DNA from 3 places in the Lentibacillus sp. JNUCC-1 genome. Region 1 is predicted to be linked to each of the others. Evidence: riboswitches for the same ligand, from Rfam matches in the RefSeq annotation. Region 1 holds a riboswitch; each other region holds the start of a gene.

Region 1 (6,012 bases):
TCCCAGGTCCTGTCCCCCATGTTATGTGGAAGCGCGGAACTGAATTGCCGTGGCCACCCGCATGGTAACCGCCACGTTCCGCCCATCCGACCACCGGGAAAAAGCGAACGCCCATTTCATGCAGCCAGGCACGCTTTTCACCCGCTGCAAAATCTACATAAGCTTCAGCCCATTTTCTGCCCCAATAATCCTCATCAGCCAAGCGATCGTAGCCGGCAGCACCGAGCCAATCCTGCCAGGCCAGATCTTTGGAATCCTTTATACCCATGCGCCTTTGTTCGGGTGAATCAATCAAAAACAGGCCTCCAAACGACCACCATGCCTGCCCGCCAAACGATGCTTCCGGCTCTTGATCTAACAGCAGTACCTTTTTTCCTGCATCGGCCAATTCAGCTGTTGCTACAAGGCCGGCCAGACCCGCTCCTATCACGATCACATCATAGTTCACATTGAGCGCCTCCCCGCGTGTTCACTCTTTAAATTGTTGTTTAGACATCTTTTTTCAGTAGGCTTGGGTCCAAGTCGCGAACAGATTTTTCACCTGCCAAACCAAGTGTCAGGTCCAAGTCAGATAATAGATTACGCATGACTTCCTTAACGCCAGTTTCACCTGCTGCAGCAAGGCCATACATAAGCGGCCGGCCAACGAGAACAGCATCTGCACCCAGTGCCATCGCCTTAATGATATCTGACCCTCGCCGAATACCGCTGTCCATCAGCACGGGAATCTTACCTTGTATAACATCAACGATACCAGGCAGGGCATCCAGGGCGCCAAGTGCACCATCGACTTGCCGTCCCCCATGATTCGATACAATGATGCCATCTGCGCCGTGTTCGAGCGCCAACTTGGCATCATCAGGATGAATGATTCCTTTTAAAATGATCGGCAAGCTTGTGTGTTCTTTTAAAAATGCGATATCGTCCCACGTCAGACGTGCATTTCCAAATACCTGAGTCCAGTGCATAATGGCTGCCTGTGGGTCGTCTGCAGGTGACTTTTCCAACTTGGAACAAAAAGCGGGATCGGTAAAATAATTGCCGACACCTTCACCGGCCAAAAACGGTAAATACACATTTTTCAAATCATATTCACGCCAGGCCATCATCGGTGTATCCAACGTAACCACAATAGCTGAAAAGCCCGCACTCTCAGCACGTTTCAGAAAACTGGCTGTCACATCAGGGTCATTGCTCCAGTAAAGCTGGAACCATTTTTCCGCCTCCCCCATCTCTTCAGCCACTTTTTCCATAGGGACAGTTGAAGCAGAACTGGCAATGAAAGGGACGCCTAGTTCCTTGCAAGCCCGAGCTGAACCAAGTTCGCCATCGGGATGAATAATGGACTGGACCCCGATTGGAGCGTGAAGGATCGGAGTTGGATACGTGCGACCGAAAAGCTCTGTAGATAAGTCGCGGTCCTCAACGTTACGCAACATACGCTGCATAATTTTCCATTTGTTAAACGCTTTCAAATTTGCGTTCATGGTATGATGCCCACCGGCTCCGCCTGCCACATAATAATATGGTCCGTCCGTCATCTTCTCCCGTGCAAGTTGCTCCCATTCTTCATAGACAACCGGGAGTCGATCAGGATCCGGGTTTTGCATCGTCATGTATATTTCGTATTGTGTTTTGTTACCTATGTTTTTCATCACTATTTCTCCCTTCTTTTTCCAACTATTAATAATAGTATATATTTATTTTGAATATTCGTCAAAAAGATGAAGATACCCTTTTCTTGATTGTCTTAGAAAATATCGGCTATGATAACAGCAGCCCCTTATGGAAAGGACATGTATTTTATGACATTTCACTGCCACCTTGAATTTAACGACATCCTGGCACTGCAAAAGGATGTCATTCAGCATTCATATACCCACCACATTAAAAAAATGTACTACAAATGGGTGCTTGCCGTCGCGGTGTTTCTTGCGATTGTATTTCCGTTCGGGCCATCACTCACCTCTGCCATGGTCGGAGCGGTTGCAGTGGTCATTGTTTTACTGGCATTTCCTTCGCTGTACAACAAAGCAGCCTTTTCCAGATCACAAAGTCAAATGGCAAAACAAGATTACAGCAGCGTTCTTGGTCCTTGTAAGATTACGTTAACTGATACAGGGATTGAACGGGAAATCAGCGGAGATGTGACTTTTTTTGACTGGGCAGATTTTACACGGCTTGGTGAAGACGACACACATTATTTTCTGTATCAGACAGACTTAAACGGTTTGGTCTTGCCGAAAGACCCCGGTGACCTGAATGCCGAGGAAACAGCAGATTATCATGACCGCGTTCAGGCATCTGTTCAGGATGGAAAGTAATTAGGGGTAGGCTCGCACTTTTAAGCAGCGGTTTATTTCTTTGCTCATGCAGGTTATTTCTTCGCTCGGGCGGTTTTTTTCTTTGTTCATGCTGATTATTTCTTCGCTCGGGCGGTTTATTTCTCTGCTCAGGCCATTAATTTCTCTGTCCAGCATAAAATCACTTCATCGCTCATGCTAATCATTCCAATGTAGCTTCTCAGTTTGATACACGCCATTAGCGGGAATTGATTGGTATAACCTTCATTCGACAAAGGAGTGTTTATTTTGGATAAAGTGCTATTCATTCAAACGGGAACCGGTATTGATGTGCATGGTCAAGATGTAACAAAAGCGGCTGTTCGTGCTGTAGAAAATGCAATCTGGTCCAACTCCATGCCCGGGATCGAAAAAATATTGCCCGAGCAGAAATTGGACAATATGAAGGTAAACGTGCGGGTTGCTGTTCCGCTTGACAGAGAAAAACTGGACACCAAGCAAATTAAAAATGCCATCCCGTATGGCACCGTAACCGTTGATGTTACAGACGGCGGCATGGCCACATCAAGCGGAATTATGCTAGAGGATAAAAACGACGAAAATGATTTGATGTATATGGTTAACGCTGCTGTTGAGGTCGGATACTAGCAAGTGTAAAAACGGGGCCAGGCTCCAAAGTCTAAAGACTTGAAGCCTGGCCCTTAAAAATACACATTATGTCTGAATTATTTTATTTTTAAAATCCTGTTGACTTTGTCAGCTAAAATGTTTAGAGTAGCATTTAATCTCAAGAAAAAACTTAATACTATTTCATTTTCTTATCAAGAGAGACTGAGGGATGGGCCCTGTGACGTCTCGGCAACGGATTCCATATGGAAAACTGTGCCAATTCCCACAAATGCACCTGCAGCCAGCAGGCATTTGGAAGATAAGAAAGAGACGATGGTTCGGCATATACCAATGACAACGCATCCCTCTTTTTCTTATCTTTTAAGAAAAAGAGGGATTTTTTATTGGAGAGAAAGAGAGAGATTTATGAAGGGAGTTGCGTTCAGTGATTGAATTTAAAGATGTCAGCAAAACATTCAAGGTTGAAAAAAGCGAAATCCAAGCGGTCAAAGATGTCTCCTTAACCATAAACCGCGGCGAGATATACGGCATTATCGGGTTCAGCGGGGCTGGAAAATCGACATTGCTCAGACTGGTTAACATGCTGGAACGCCCGACTTCAGGCACCATTCTGATCAAAGGAGTCGATGTCGGAAAACTGCCAGCGAAGAAGCTGCGGGCAGAACGGCGTAACATCGGTATGATTTTTCAAAACTTCAACTTGTTCCTGTCGCGGACGGTTGCGGGGAATGTTGCCTATCCGCTCAAGCTTGCTGGTTGGAGTAAGGCGAAAATTACAGAACGCGTTGCCGAGCTGCTCGAATTCGTCGGGTTATCCGACAAAGCCAGACATTACCCTGATCAATTATCGGGCGGCCAAAAGCAGCGTGTCGGCATTGCACGGGCGCTTGCCACATCACCCGATATCCTGATCTGTGATGAAGCGACATCAGCTCTTGACCCGGAAACAACTAGCGACATATTAAAGCTTTTGAAAAAGGTGAACCACGATCTTGGGATCACGATTCTTCTTATCACACACGAAATGCATGTCATCCAGTCCATATGTGACAAGGTCGCGATTATGGAAAACGGTGCTGTGATCGAGCACGGACCTGTGTTTGACACATTCACCAAGCCACAGCACGCCACCACACGCCGATTTATTGGCTCTGTTCAACAGGATCTCCCGTCCAAACATATTTTGGAGGAATGGCGCTTACATAACGACGGCGCACTTTACCGGGTTGTATTCACGGGGGCAACACGAATGAACCTGTCTTGTCCTCTGTGACGAGAAAGCATGATGTCAATTTCAACATTGTCTATGGATCCGTGCAAGAACTCCAAGGAAAGTTGTTCGGGAATCTGCTGGTGTCATTTGCAGGCGACGAACAGGCTGTCAAACAGACCCTGGAGGAATTGAAAACACTGGTCAAAATTGGGGAGGTGACAGACATTGAAAGTTGATTGGACCACATTTTGGCCGCGTATCGTTGAAGCAACTGGTGAAACACTTACCATGGTTGTTGCCACACTGATCTTTGGTTCGATTATTGGTATCGGGATGGGACTCTTGCTTTTTATTACCCGGGAAAACAACATCTTGGAAAACAAATGGGTTTTTCAAGCGTTAAATATCCTTATCAACATCATCCGTCCTGTCCCATTTATCATTTTCTTGGTGGCCATTTCGCAGCTGACACGGCTTGTTGTCGGCACAACGATCGGCACAGCGGCAGCAATCTTCCCGATGACCATTGTTGCGAGTTTCTCCATTGCGAGGGTAGTCGAGAACAATCTTGTCAGCATTGACCCGGGCGTGGTTGAAGCCGCTCAGGCCATGGGTGCGAGTCCAGCCCGAATTGTATTCACCATTTTGATTCCAGAAGCACTGGGGCCACTCATCCTTGGACTTACTTTTATCTCAGTCGGCTTGATTGACTTCTCGGCTGTTGCAGGAACAGTCGGTGGTGGCGGGCTCGGTCATATCGCCATGACTTATGGTTATCAACGCTTCGACGGCAGTGTCATGCTCGTCACCGTCGTGATTCTGATTCTTATGGTTCAGCTTGCACAGTGGATTGGCAATACATTATCTAAAAAATTAATGCGTCGTTAATGACGGGAAAAGGGTTATCAAACTTGAAACGAGTTCTACTACTTGCTTTAGCAGTCTTAACTTTAAGTGTTACGGCAGCATGCTCGAGCGACACTGCAGCCAAAGACGGGGATACCGTCAAAGTGAAAGTTGGCGTTAACGGAACAGATGGTGCCCAGTGGCCGATTTTAAAAGAAAAGGCAGCGAAAGAAGGCATCGACATTGAACTGATTGAGTTTGCCGACTACACCCTACCGAACAATGCGCTTGCTCAAGGGGACATTGATATGAACGCCTTCCAGCACATTGCATTTCTTGGACAATTCGTCAAAGAAAGTGGCGAAGAAATTGTGCCAATTGGGTCCACCATGCTTGCACCGATGGGGATTTATTCGGAAAAAATCAGCGACGTCTCTGAGATCAAGGAAGGCGATAAAATCTCACTTCCAGATGATCCGTCCAACCAGGCCCGGGCACTTCGGCTGTTGGAGAGCGCTGGACTGATTACCTTGACAGATGACTTTGGCTTGTTTGGCACCCCATCAGAAATTGTTGAAAATCCATTGAACCTAGACATTATTCCGATGCAAGCCCAGCAAACTCCGCGTTCAATGCCGGATGTCGCTGCAGCAGTGATCAATAATGGGGTCGCCGGCCAGGCTGGTTTTTCCCCAGCTGAGGATCCGATTTTCAAAGAAGAAGCATCAGATGAAAGCATCCACCCTTATGTCAATATTCTAGCCGTCAGCGGTGAAGACAAAGACAACGAAACCTATAAACGCATAGCAGAGCTTTATCAGGAAGAAGCGATCGCTGAAGCCATTAAGGAAGACACCAACGGCGGTTCTTTCCTCGTCGATCTCACTCAGGAAGAACTGGATCAATCATTTGAGAACTTGAAAAAATAAATTGATGGAGGTTTTACCATGACAGAAGCAGTTAAGAATCCTATCGAAGCTTTATATGAATCTATTGAGGCACGTCGTGAGCAGTATATCG
Region 2 (6,012 bases), on a different contig from region 1:
AAGAAAAGCTGTTTAAAGGCGGGGCGTTTTTAATTGAAGATCTGACAGGAGACGATGTGATTACGCCAGAGGATTTCACTGAAGAACATAAGATGATCTCCAAAACGACTGAGGATTTTGTAGTTGGGGAAGTCGTTCCTAAAATTGACAACCTGGAGAATCACGAATTCGAGCATTCAGTAGATCTGTTAAAGAAAGCCGGGGAGCTCGGTTTGCTAGGTGCGGATGTTCCTGAAGAATATGGCGGCCTTGGTCTGGATAAAATCAGTTCATCTCTTATTACGGAAAAGTTTTCCCTTGGAGCCGGCTTTTCAGTTACACACGGTGCACATGTCGGAATCGGATCTTTGCCGATTGTGTTTTTTGGCACGCATGAACAAAAAGAAAAGTACCTCCCGAAATTGGCAACAGGTGAATTATTGGCAGCGTACGCATTGACTGAACCAAGCTCAGGGTCAGATGCTTTAGGTGCAAAAACAACTGCTAAGCTCAATGATGCTGGTACGCATTACCTGTTGAACGGTGAAAAGCAGTGGATCACAAACTCTGCGTTTGCCGATGTGTTTATCGTTTATGCCAAAATTGACGGCGAGCATTTCTCAGCGTTTATCGTTGAACGAGATTTCCCAGGAGTGTCAACTGGGCCGGAAGAGAAGAAAATGGGTATTAAGAGTTCATCAACAAGAACTCTTGTACTAGAAGATGCCGAAGTACCAGTAGAGAATCTTCTGGGGGAAAAAGGCCGCGGACACATTATTGCTTTTAACATCTTAAATGTGGGTCGTTATAAACTGGCTATTGGCGGTGTTGGCGGTGCGAAACGCGGCATCGAACTGGCAACAAAGTATGTCAACGAACGCAAACAATTCAATACACCTATATCCAGTTTTGCATTAACGAAAGAAAAACTTGGGACAATGGCGTCCAACACGTATGCCAATGAAAGTGCTGTTTACCGGACTGTTGGACTATTTGAGCAGCGAATGGGTTCTTTGACAGATGAGCAGATGAAAGACGGCCGTGAAGTTGCTAAAGCCATTGCGGAATATCAGATCGAATGCTCGATGAATAAATATATGGCCACTGAGCTGCTTGATTATGTTGTCGATGAAGCTGTCCAGCTTCACGGTGGCTACGGGTTTATGCAGGAATACGAAGTTGAACGCATGTATCGTGATTCCCGAATTAACCGTATTTTTGAGGGGACCAACGAAATTAACCGGCTCATCGTCCCGGGAACCTTGCTTAAGAAAGCGATGAAAGGTGAGCTTCCATTGCTTGATAAGGCACAAAATCTGCAAGAAGAGCTTATGATGATGGTGCCGGAAGAACCAGGCATAGAGCCACTTGAACAAGAAAAATATCTCCTCGGGAATGCAAAGAAAATGGTTCTTCTCGGTGCTGGGCTGGCAGCTCAGAAGTATATGCAAAAAATTGAAGACGAACAGGAAATACTTTCTAATCTTGCCGACATGACTGCGGAGGTCTACAATATGGAATCAGCCATTTTGCGGACTGAGAAAGCGTTCAGTACAACTGGCGAAGAGAAAAATACGCTAAAATTGTTATACACACAAGTTTATGTCCAAGAAGCATTCAACCGTATGGAAGCAGCAGCCAAAGAAATTCTGATTGCCGTTGAAGCAGGAGATAACTTACGTATGATGCTTTCATCATTGAGAAAGCTGACACGTCATACCCCTGTGAACGTGATTGCGAAAAAACGTGAAATTGCAGCTAAAATTATTGAAGAAGAAAGGTATCTCGTATAGTCAGTCATACATCCCCATGCACAGGTTATGTGCATGGGGATGCTTTTCGTCGAAATTACATATTGGTTTTGATATAATAAGGCTAGCTTTCAAAATCGGAGGGATGCGAATGGGCATGGTGTTTTACTGGTACCCGAATTGCAGTACATGCAGAAACGCAAAAAAATGGTTGGATGCCAACGATCTTGCGTATGAATCTGTACATATCGTCGAACAGACGCCATCGAAAGAGGAAATTCTTAAGTTGATTGAAACAAGCGGTCTGCCTGGCAAGAAATTTTTTAACACAAGCGGCAAAAAATATCGTGAGCTGGGTATGAAGGATAAAATGAAAGATTTATCCACGGACGAAATGGCAGCTTATCTTGCTTCGGATGGTATGCTCATTAAGCGTCCGATCGTCACGGACGGCACACATGTAACGGTTGGCTTCAATGAAAATGTTTTTAAAAACACATGGTTGAACCAATAACATGAAAAGTAAATTATAAACGTGTTATACTACAAGAGAATGTGTATGAACTAATGGAGGGATATTCATGAATTTACCAAAGGATTTATTATACTCAGAAGAACACGAGTGGATTAAAAAAGAGGATGGCAAGGTCAGAATCGGTATTACCGAATTTGCTCAAGATGAGCTTGGTGACATCGTTTTTGTTGAACTTCCAGAAGTAGGCGATGAACTTGAAGCAGACGAGCCATTTGGCAGCGTTGAATCTGTTAAAACCGTTTCAGAATTGTATGCACCGCTAAGTGGTAAAGTTGTGGAAGTTAACGAAGAACTCGAAGACAGCCCTGAGCTGGTTAACGAGTCCCCTTATGAGAAAGCATGGATGGTCGTAGTAGAACCTTCTGACGAATCAGAGTTCGATGACTTGCTTTCAGCTGAAGGTTATAATGAAGTCATCAGTGAGGATGACTGAGCATAGAATAAACTATAAAGGCTGGCTGGCACCTCATCGAGGCGTGCCAGCCTCTATACATTTAAAAAGAATTCGCAGGTGTAAGCAAGCGTTTTTCTTGAACGGGTAAGGAGTGCTGTGGCAAGATGACAAACATACCTGAAAAAATTATGATCGTTGAAGGTTTGACTGATAAGAAACAGGTGGAAACGGTGCTTGATGACGATGTATTAGTGGTATGCACGAATGGAACCCTCGGTGTCGAAAAGTTTGATGAAATGCTTGAAGAATATGATCTCGATCACAAAGAAGTATTCATTCTTGTGGATGAAGACGAATCCGGATTTAAACTCAGACGTCAGCTTCGGCATGAACTGCCGCATGCAGTTCATATTTATGTCTCCAGTGAATACCGTGAAGTGGCCACTACCCCGTTTGACATTCTGGCGACAGCTTTGGCAGGCCGCCATATCAATGTTAATCCTAATTTTCTTATTTGAACCATTTTTAGCGACCATGAGACACACCAATTGAACAGGATGATTGAGTTGCAGCAAATAACTGAAACGCGTCTCAAAGAAGATAGCTACCTATTGTATATTCACACCCCTTTTTGTGGAACATGCCACTTGGCAAGGACCATGCTGGAAAAAATAGAAGCTGTTCATGCTCAAGATATATTTTATGAAATGAATGCTTCTTTGTTTCCGGAATTTATGCAGGAAGCCAAAGTGGAAAGTGTCCCATGTTTCTTGATTAAACAAGGAGGAGTGGTTCAGGAAAAGGTTTACGCTTTTAAATCAACGGCAAACATTTATACGTACTTGCTCAAGTACAAACCTGAGCTTTTTGTAAAGTAGACGTTGACATCAATTAAATGTCATGCTATGATTTTATACACTTAATTAAAACTTAATGAAAATCGAACTCTTATCAAGAGCGGTGGAGGGACTGGCCCTTGGAAACCGCGGCAACCATCAGACGCATTTTTAGTCTGGTAAAGGTGCTAACTCCAGCAAAGCATAAGCTTTGAAAGATAAGAGAACGTGAAGACATATACTCACGTCTTTCTGTTCTCTTACAGAAAGACGTTTTTCTTTTGTGTTACAGTGTCCAACGCATTTGTTTGTACAGGAAGGTGAGGATGAAATTGATCTCGATTAAGGCTTTAAGCAAACAATATGATACAAAAGGTGACGGTCCAATTAAAGCAGTCGATGGCCTGACGCTCGATATATCTGAAGGAGAAATTTTTGGCATTATTGGATATAGTGGTGCGGGTAAAAGCACATTTGTCCGTCTGCTCAATCGACTGGAAGAACCGTCAAGTGGCAGTGTCACGATTGACCGTGAAGATATCACAAAAATGAGTTCTAAAGCGCTGCGAATCGCGAGGCAGGATATCGGAATGATCTTCCAGCATTTTAATTTGCTGTGGTCACGGACAGTCGAGGACAATATTGCGTTTCCGCTTGAAATAGCAGGTTACCCTAAAGCAGAACGAAAAAAGCGTGTTCAAGAACTCGTACGACTTGTCGGATTATCAGGAAGAGAATCCGCGTACCCTTCACAATTAAGTGGCGGACAGAAACAACGCGTCGGTATCGCCAGAGCGCTCGCTAATGAGCCTAAGGTGTTGCTGTGTGATGAAGCGACTTCAGCACTTGACCCTGAAACGACCGATGCCATACTCGATTTGCTTGTGGACATTAATCAGAAGTTAGGTCTTACGATTATTCTTATTACCCATGAAATGCATGTCATCCGGAAGATCTGTAATCAGGTGGCAGTTATGGAGTCTGGAAAAATAGTTGAACAAGGCGAGGTTTTGGACGTGTTTTCACATCCTGAACAAAATGTCACCAAACGGTTTGTGGCGCAGGTTATGGGCGAGGATGAGACAGAATCATTCGAACTGCTGACCGAAGACTTCCCCGAAGGCACGTTGGTCAGATTGCAGTTTGTGGGCGAAACGGCTAATAAGGCACTCATCAGTCAACTTGCCAAACAATTTCCGATTGACATTAATATCGTACAGGGAAAAATCACACAAACTAAACACGGCTCATATGGAACACTCGTTGTGCAATTGCTTGGGGAAACGGGTGAATTGGAGCAGGTTGTACAATATATAAGAAAAGAGACGGCAATTGGTGTGGAGGTGTTAAGCCATGTGGAATGAATGGTTTCCAAATATTAAGCTTGAAGATTTCATCGAAGCGACAAATGAAACATTTTACATGACGATTGTAGCCTTGATCGGAACCTTCATTTTTGGAATATTACTCGGCCTCCTTCTTTATCTTACAAGCAAAGGAGGTCTCTGGGAAAACAAATTAACCAATATGATAACAGCATCTGCAGTTAATATTTTCAGGGCTATCCCTTTTATTATTTTGATCTTGCTGCTCGTGCCGTTTTCAAAGTTCCTCATTGGGACGATGCGTGGGCCAAACGCGGCACTCCCGGCCTTGATTATTGGGGCGGCGCCGTTTTATGCGAGGCTTGTGGAAATTGCTTTGAAAGAAGTTGACAAGGGAGTCGTGGAAGCCGCACAAGCTATGGGAGCTAAAACACGAACCATTATCTTTCGCGTCCTGCTGCCGGAATCTATGCCGGCTTTGGTTTCGGGTTTAACAGTTACAGCCATTGCGCTTATTGGGTATACGGCCATGGCGGGTGTCATCGGTGCAGGTGGTCTTGGGAACTATGCCTATTATTTTGGGTTCCAGCGCCGCGATCAGGATGTTGTATTCATATGCTCAGTAGCCATTGTCATCATCGTATTCCTTTTCCAGTTTATCGGCGACTTCATTTCCAACAAACTCGATAAACGCTAAAGCAAATAAACAATATTTCCAGAGTACTGATTGTTACTAGTTATTAAGGCACAGTATAAGTAAACTGCGAACTAACTAGTTAGATCTAATTTGGGATTTTATGACTGCCACTGGCAACCGCTCGGGGAAAACACTTCGCGTCCAGCGGGCGCTGCTGAGCCTCGGGCCCACAGGACGTGGGTCATGAAGGCGTTGCGACAGGACGTCGCGGTTTTAGCCTCCCTTCCCCTATGACGACCTCCGGGGTCTCACCGAGGCTTTGCATCCCGCAGGAGTCTCCGCGTTTTCCCCCGAGCTAGGTTAGAGGGTGTAAATGTCCCAGATGAATATGTGTGCAGGGCCGTCCAAGCCACTGAACAAACATAAAGTGATTGGAGCGGAGGGAAGTCGACTCCTGCGGGAACAGCACGAGTCCGAAGACCCCACAGCGAGCGGTTTTTGCGAGCGAGGAGGCTGAGGCCGTGCCCGCGGAAAGCGACTTCCCGCAGCGGAAAT
Region 3 (6,012 bases), on a different contig from region 1:
AATTTTTTAACCATGCCAATCACGTCAAGACCTTGTTCTGTCAGATCTTTAACAAGGGGCTGTTGTGTAAACCATGAATCCATCAGTACATAAGAAGCATCGATACCAGCGTTCATCGCACGTTTAATCATACCTGGAATCTGTTCCGGCGCTGTTTGTAACGCTTCTTGACGACGCTTGTAACCAGAACTGCGTTTATCAATATTTTCAGAGATTCCATTAATCTTGCTTTTTTTCGAACTTAACAGCGAAAAATCAACAGGCAGGAATGTAGCACCATCAGACCATCCCAGTGTCAGCATGCGAAACCCTTTGTAAAAACGCATTTTCTGTGATGCATGATCAAAGCAGCGAGCCAGAAGTTCTACATGTTTACTTCGGTTCCGATCATAAGACGAATCATCTAAGATGAATACTTTTGGACGGTCATGACGTGTGAGCTTTGATACCTTACTTATGGTATAAGCGACTAGTGAAAGCAAAAATCGGCGCCAGTTAAACGTCGACTGATTCAGAAACCGGTAAATAGTATCCTTAGCCGGAACATCCGCGGCTCTTTTGCCTTCCAGCGTTCGAAACCAATTTTTATTTTCAAAGATCAAACTAAAGATTAGCTGGAAAATGTAAGCACACGAAAAGCCAAAGGACTTTGTAATGCCAGCGTTACGCAAGTGCTTGAGCACTTTTAATTCCTTAAATGTTGATTTTATTTCATTTGGCAGTTGATTATTCGAGTTGTTTTTAGCTATCATATAGAGAGCACCTCTTCTTTATGGTATGTGATTCTCATCAAATCAACTATACCAAAAGTTGAGGTGTTTTTTCATGTTAAAGTCTAAAGTCAAGCGCTATATGTCAGACCCAACGGGTCCTGATAGGCGTTGAATTCATTAAGACTTTTTTGGTGCGAAAGTTGAGTCATCATAATATGCAGGAGGATTCAAATGATAGAACCATACAAAAACACCTTTCCAAACATTCACGAAACAGCGTTCATTGCAAAAAACGCGACCATTATAGGTGATGTTCACATAGGTGAACAATCAAGCGTGTGGTTTCAAACTGTCATACGGGGAGATGTGGCACCAACAAGGATTGGGAATCGCGTCAATATACAAGATTTGACTTTAGTTCACCAGAGTCCAGACTCACCGGTAACTGTTGAAGATGATGTCACAATCGGGCATCAAGTCACATTACATGCAGCCACTATTCGTAAAAACGCACTGATTGGAATGGGATCCCTGATTCTTGATGGAGCTGAAATCGGAGAACATGCCTTTCTCGGCGCTGGAAGCTTGGTGCCGCCGGGAAAAAAGATCCCCCCAGAACCTTAGCTCTCGGCCGCCCTGCTAAAGTCGTCAGAGAATTGACTGAAGCGGATTACGAGGAAATGGAACGCATACGGAATAGTTACGTCGCACGCGCAGAATACTACAGAGCCCATACATCAATGTGAACAATAGCTTAGATCGAGGGCCTGTTGGTCAAAGGTTATATGAAATAGAAAAAAGCCTGTCCTTATATAAGGACAGGCTTTTTAAATGTATTTTATTCTTTCACAAGCGCTTGGAGTTCATCCGTCTTGTCCGTTTTTTCCCATGGAAATGTTACATCCGTCCGGCCAAAATGCCCATAAGCTGCTGTTTTTTTGAATATCGGCTGCTCGAGGTCGAGCATACGGATGATGCCTGCAGGTCTCAGATCAAAAAGCTTTCGAATAGCGTCAGCCAAGATTTCCTCTCCAACGACACCGGTTCCCATCGTATTAACAGAAATTGAAACCGGTTCAGCAACACCAATCGCATAAGCCAGTTGCACTTCACACCGTTTAGCAAGGCCTGCAGCAACAATATTCTTCGCTACATAACGTGCGGCATAGGCTGCAGAGCGATCAACTTTGGTTGCGTCTTTCCCACTAAATGCTCCGCCGCCGTGTCGTGCATAACCGCCATATGTATCTACGATGATTTTGCGCCCGGTGAGCCCTGCATCTCCCTGTGGTCCGCCAATGACGAAGCGCCCTGTCGGATTTATAAAGTACTTGGTCTGCTCGCTCAGTAAATCGGCCGGAACCACCTCATTGATTACATGTTCAAGCAAATCGGCATGAATCTGCTTAAGGGTTATGTCTTCATGATGCTGTGTGGAAATTACAATCGTATCAACATGCACAGGCTGGTCATATTCATTGTACTCAATTGTCACCTGTGTCTTGCCGTCGGGACGCAGATAATCAAGTGTTCCATCTTTTCTGACGTCAGAAAGCCGTTTGGACAATTTATGTGCAAGCGCAATAGGCATCGGCATTAATTCTTCAGTTTCATCACAGGCATAGCCGAACATTAAACCTTGATCACCCGCTCCAATAGAAGCAATCTCCTCATCGGTTAATTGGCCTTGTCTTACTTCATATGCTTGATCAACACCTCCTGCAATATCAGGTGATTGTTCATCAATTGCTGTCAGTACCGCACAGGTATCTGCATCAAAACCATATTTAGCTCGTGTGTAACCAATTTCTTTAACGGTCTGTCTGACCAATGCGGGGATATCCACATAAGTATGGGTCGTAATTTCACCAGAGACAAGAACAAGTCCGGTCGTGACGACAGTTTCACAGGCAACACGTGCCTTAGGATCTTTTTTAAGAATTTCATCAAGTATCGCATCTGAGATCTGGTCACACATCTTATCGGGATGACCTTCAGTCACAGATTCCGATGTAAATAAACGGCGATTTTTAGCCATGTGGCTAAAACCCTCCTTCTGTATGAATTACGGAACGCCTCCATCAGGGATCTATCGTACAAAAAACCTTTCCACATGAAGAGGAAAGGGTTGAGTTTGCCTTTCGCTCTTATTGTTCAAGGACAAAATCCTTGCACCAGTTAGCACCTGTTCACAATCGTGATGGTTGCCGGGCTTCATCGGGTCAGTCCCTCCGCCAACTCTGAATAAGAGGTTATCCGTTCGTTCTTTATGCTATCGAAAGCTGACAGGAGTGTCAACTTTTTTCGACGGTATTCACATTGTTGATTTTTTTGTATAAAATGGAATATTAGTATGGACTATATCGTGTAATGTGTTATACTAATATCAGAATTTCTGGTTTGTGTCTGTATGTTATAATTATTCACATACAATTACCTAAAAAGGCAGGTTTTGAATTCATGGAAACAGTAGAGTCTTTAAGGCTTGAGCAATTGCTTAATCATAACACGCTGCATAAGAATGCATCTGTGTCACACCTGATTGAAAAGATTCTTGAACGCAAAGAAGGTATCCTGACCGCTACTGGAGCAGTACGTGCAACAACCGGGAAATATACAGGACGCTCACCCAAAGACAAATTTATCGTTAAAGATGAAACAACCGAAGAGCTTGTCAATTGGGGCCCGGTTAACCAGCCGATTGATGAAGCTTCCTTCGATCAGCTTTACAATAAAGTAACCGATCATCTGCAGAAACAGAATGAATTGTTTTCTTTTAAAGGGTTTGCAGGTGCTGACCAAAAATACAGATTGCCCATTACAGTTATTAATGAGTATGCCTGGCATAATTTATTTGCCCGTCAGCTATTTATTGTACCATCTCAAGAAGAATATGACGAGCATAAAACAGAGTTCACGGTTATTTCCGCCCCTTCCTTTACAGCTGATCCTGTAGTCGACGGAACAAATTCAGAAACCTTCATCATCATTTCATTTAAACGAAAAGTGGTGTTAATCGGGGGTACTGAATATGCAGGAGAAATAAAGAAGTCTATTTTTTCAGTTATGAATTATATTCTCCCACAAAAAAATGTTATGCCGATGCATTGCTCAGCCAATGTTGGAAAAGAAGGTGATGTTGCCCTGTTCTTCGGACTCTCAGGAACCGGTAAAACAACCCTTTCCGCCGATCCATACCGTCGTTTGATCGGTGATGATGAACACGGATGGAGTCCAAATGGTGTCTTTAACATCGAGGGAGGCTGTTATGCCAAATGCATCAACCTCTCCCCCGAAAAGGAACCACAAATTCATCAGGCGATTCGTTTCGGAACGGTTCTGGAAAATGTTGTGCTCAACGACAAAACCAGATTGCCGGATTATGACAATACGTCCATGACTGAAAACACACGCGCCGCCTATCCACTTGAGAATATAGATAACATTGTCACACCAAGTGTTGCAGGTCACCCAAATGCGATTATTTTCCTGACAGCAGACGCTTCCGGCACATTGCCGCCCATCAGCAGACTGACCAAAGAGCAGGCGATGTATCACTTTTTAAGCGGGTACACAAGTAAACTTGCTGGAACAGAGCGCGGTGTTACAGAACCAGAAGCAACGTTTTCAACATGTTTCGGATCACCATTTTTACCACTTGCCCCATCCACCTATGCTGAAATGCTGGGTGAAAAAATTGATCAATACAATTCAAGTGTTTTCCTCGTAAACACAGGCTGGACTGGTGGACCTTATGGCATTGGGAAACGGATGAAGCTTTCTTATACCCGCGCAATGGTGCATGCAGCACTTGAAGGAGAACTGAATTCTGTTGAAGTCGTCCAGGATGACGTTTTTGGTCTGGAAATACCAATGCACGTCCCTGGTGTTCCAGATGAGGTACTCATTCCGAAAGATACCTGGTCAGATCCAAAAGCTTACGATGCCCAAGCGAAAGAACTAGCTCGGAAATTCCATGAAAACTTTAAACAGTTTAAGCATGCTGGAAACGACATCGCTCAAGCAGGGCCTATTTACAGGCCTTAACCCAACGACCTCATCCCAAGAGGGTTTTATATAATTAGCATTAACCAGCCCCGGGCCGCACAATTCGGCCCGGGGCTGGTTTTATTTATAGAACAAGCGTTATAACCACAGCTTTCAGTATGTACCCTGCTCACCTTTTCAATGTCCAACCCCCATATCATAAACAAGGTGCTTAAGCTTTTGTAGCATATAGGCGTTCACACATTTTTCACCCTCACATAAACTATCCTGACAAACAAAACCAAGCTGAAAGGATTGGATAACGTGAAGAAAGGAATAAAATATATCCTTTTATTAATGACTGCGCTGTTTATTTTGGCAAGCTGTCAGACACAAGAAAACACCTCCATCACAATCGCTGAAGTCACACGATCAATTTTCTATGCACCGCAGTATGTTGCCTTAGAAAAAGGATTTTTTGAAGAAGAAGGACTCGATGTTGAACTGCAAACAACCTGGGGCGGGGATAAAACAATGACGACACTTCTATCCGGAGGGGCTGATGTCGCTTTGGTCGGCTCTGAAACGTCCGTATATGTTTACGGACAAAACCCGAAAGATTTCGCCGTTAATTTCGCACAGGTGACACAAACCGATGGTACATTTTTGGTTGCAAAGGAAGAAAAGCCTAACTTCTCCTGGGATGATTTAAAGAACAGCACCTTTTTAGGTCAGCGTAAAGGGGGAATGCCGCAAATGGTCGGAGAATATGTGCTGAAGCAGCATAATATTGACCCCCACCAGGATCTCGACTTAAGACAGAACATCGATTTCGCCAACATCCCGGGTGCCTTTGTTTCGGGGGACGCTGAATATGTCCAGTTGTTTGAACCGACTGCGAGTGTGTTTGAAAAAGAAGGCAAAGGACACGTCATCGCCTCGTTTGGAGAGCAATCTGGGAAAGTGCCTTACACAGTTTTCATGGCAAAAGAAAGCTTTCTTGAAGACAATAGCGCCCATGCAGAAGCTTTTACACGTGCTGTTTACAAAGCACAACAATGGGTGGAAGAAAACAGTCCAGAAGAAATCGCTAAGGTTATCCAGCCTTACTTTGAAGATACCGAACTGGATATGATTGCATCTTCTGTAGAACGTTACAAAAAACAAGGTTCTTTTGCTACAGATCCAATTCTAGATGAAGAAGAATGGGATAATCTCAAAGCGATTATGGATGAAGCAGGTGAATTACCAGAGGAAGCTCCATATGATGTTCTAGTTAATACAGAGATTGCAAAAGAGGTTATGGACGATT

Evidence for each region. Region 1 has a riboswitch for S-adenosylmethionine ahead of JNUCC1_RS06525 (methionine ABC transporter ATP-binding protein). Riboswitches for the same ligand answer to the same signal wherever they lie in the genome.
Region 2: linked by a shared signal. The riboswitch ahead of JNUCC1_RS14005 (methionine ABC transporter ATP-binding protein) and the one ahead of JNUCC1_RS06525 (methionine ABC transporter ATP-binding protein) in region 1 are both predicted to bind S-adenosylmethionine.
Region 3: linked by a shared signal. The riboswitch ahead of metK (methionine adenosyltransferase) and the one ahead of JNUCC1_RS06525 (methionine ABC transporter ATP-binding protein) in region 1 are both predicted to bind S-adenosylmethionine.

What each region holds. Positions count from the first base shown of each region.
Region 1 covers NZ_WHOH01000001.1:1,438,348-1,444,359, forward strand. Annotated here, with positions in the region: gene JNUCC1_RS06505 (FAD-binding dehydrogenase) at 1-448, opposite strand, end outside; gene JNUCC1_RS06510 (lactate 2-monooxygenase) at 489-1,655, opposite strand; gene JNUCC1_RS06515 (YcxB family protein) at 1,767-2,324, shown strand; gene JNUCC1_RS06520 (Lin0512 family protein) at 2,592-2,951, shown strand; SAM riboswitch class I at 3,119-3,238, shown strand; partial or broken gene JNUCC1_RS06525 (methionine ABC transporter ATP-binding protein) at 3,358-4,382, shown strand; gene JNUCC1_RS06530 (methionine ABC transporter permease) at 4,372-5,034, shown strand; gene JNUCC1_RS06535 (MetQ/NlpA family ABC transporter substrate-binding protein) at 5,058-5,921, shown strand; partial or broken gene JNUCC1_RS06540 (M20 family metallopeptidase) at 5,940-6,012, shown strand, end outside.
Region 2 covers NZ_WHOH01000003.1:699,687-705,698, forward strand. Annotated here, with positions in the region: gene JNUCC1_RS13980 (acyl-CoA dehydrogenase family protein) at 1-1,772, shown strand, start outside; gene JNUCC1_RS13985 (arsenate reductase family protein) at 1,882-2,244, shown strand; gene gcvH (glycine cleavage system protein GcvH) at 2,312-2,698, shown strand; gene JNUCC1_RS13995 (toprim domain-containing protein) at 2,824-3,177, shown strand; gene JNUCC1_RS14000 (thioredoxin family protein) at 3,217-3,537, shown strand; SAM riboswitch class I at 3,605-3,720, shown strand; gene JNUCC1_RS14005 (methionine ABC transporter ATP-binding protein) at 3,828-4,859, shown strand; gene JNUCC1_RS14010 (methionine ABC transporter permease) at 4,849-5,517, shown strand.
Region 3 covers NZ_WHOH01000003.1:788,276-794,287, reverse strand. Annotated here, with positions in the region: gene JNUCC1_RS14475 (IS4 family transposase) at 1-752, opposite strand, end outside; partial or broken gene JNUCC1_RS14470 (gamma carbonic anhydrase) at 945-1,459, shown strand; gene metK (methionine adenosyltransferase) at 1,552-2,751, opposite strand; SAM riboswitch class I at 2,858-2,964, opposite strand; gene pckA (phosphoenolpyruvate carboxykinase (ATP)) at 3,174-4,760, shown strand; gene JNUCC1_RS14455 (ABC transporter substrate-binding protein) at 5,058-6,012, shown strand, end outside.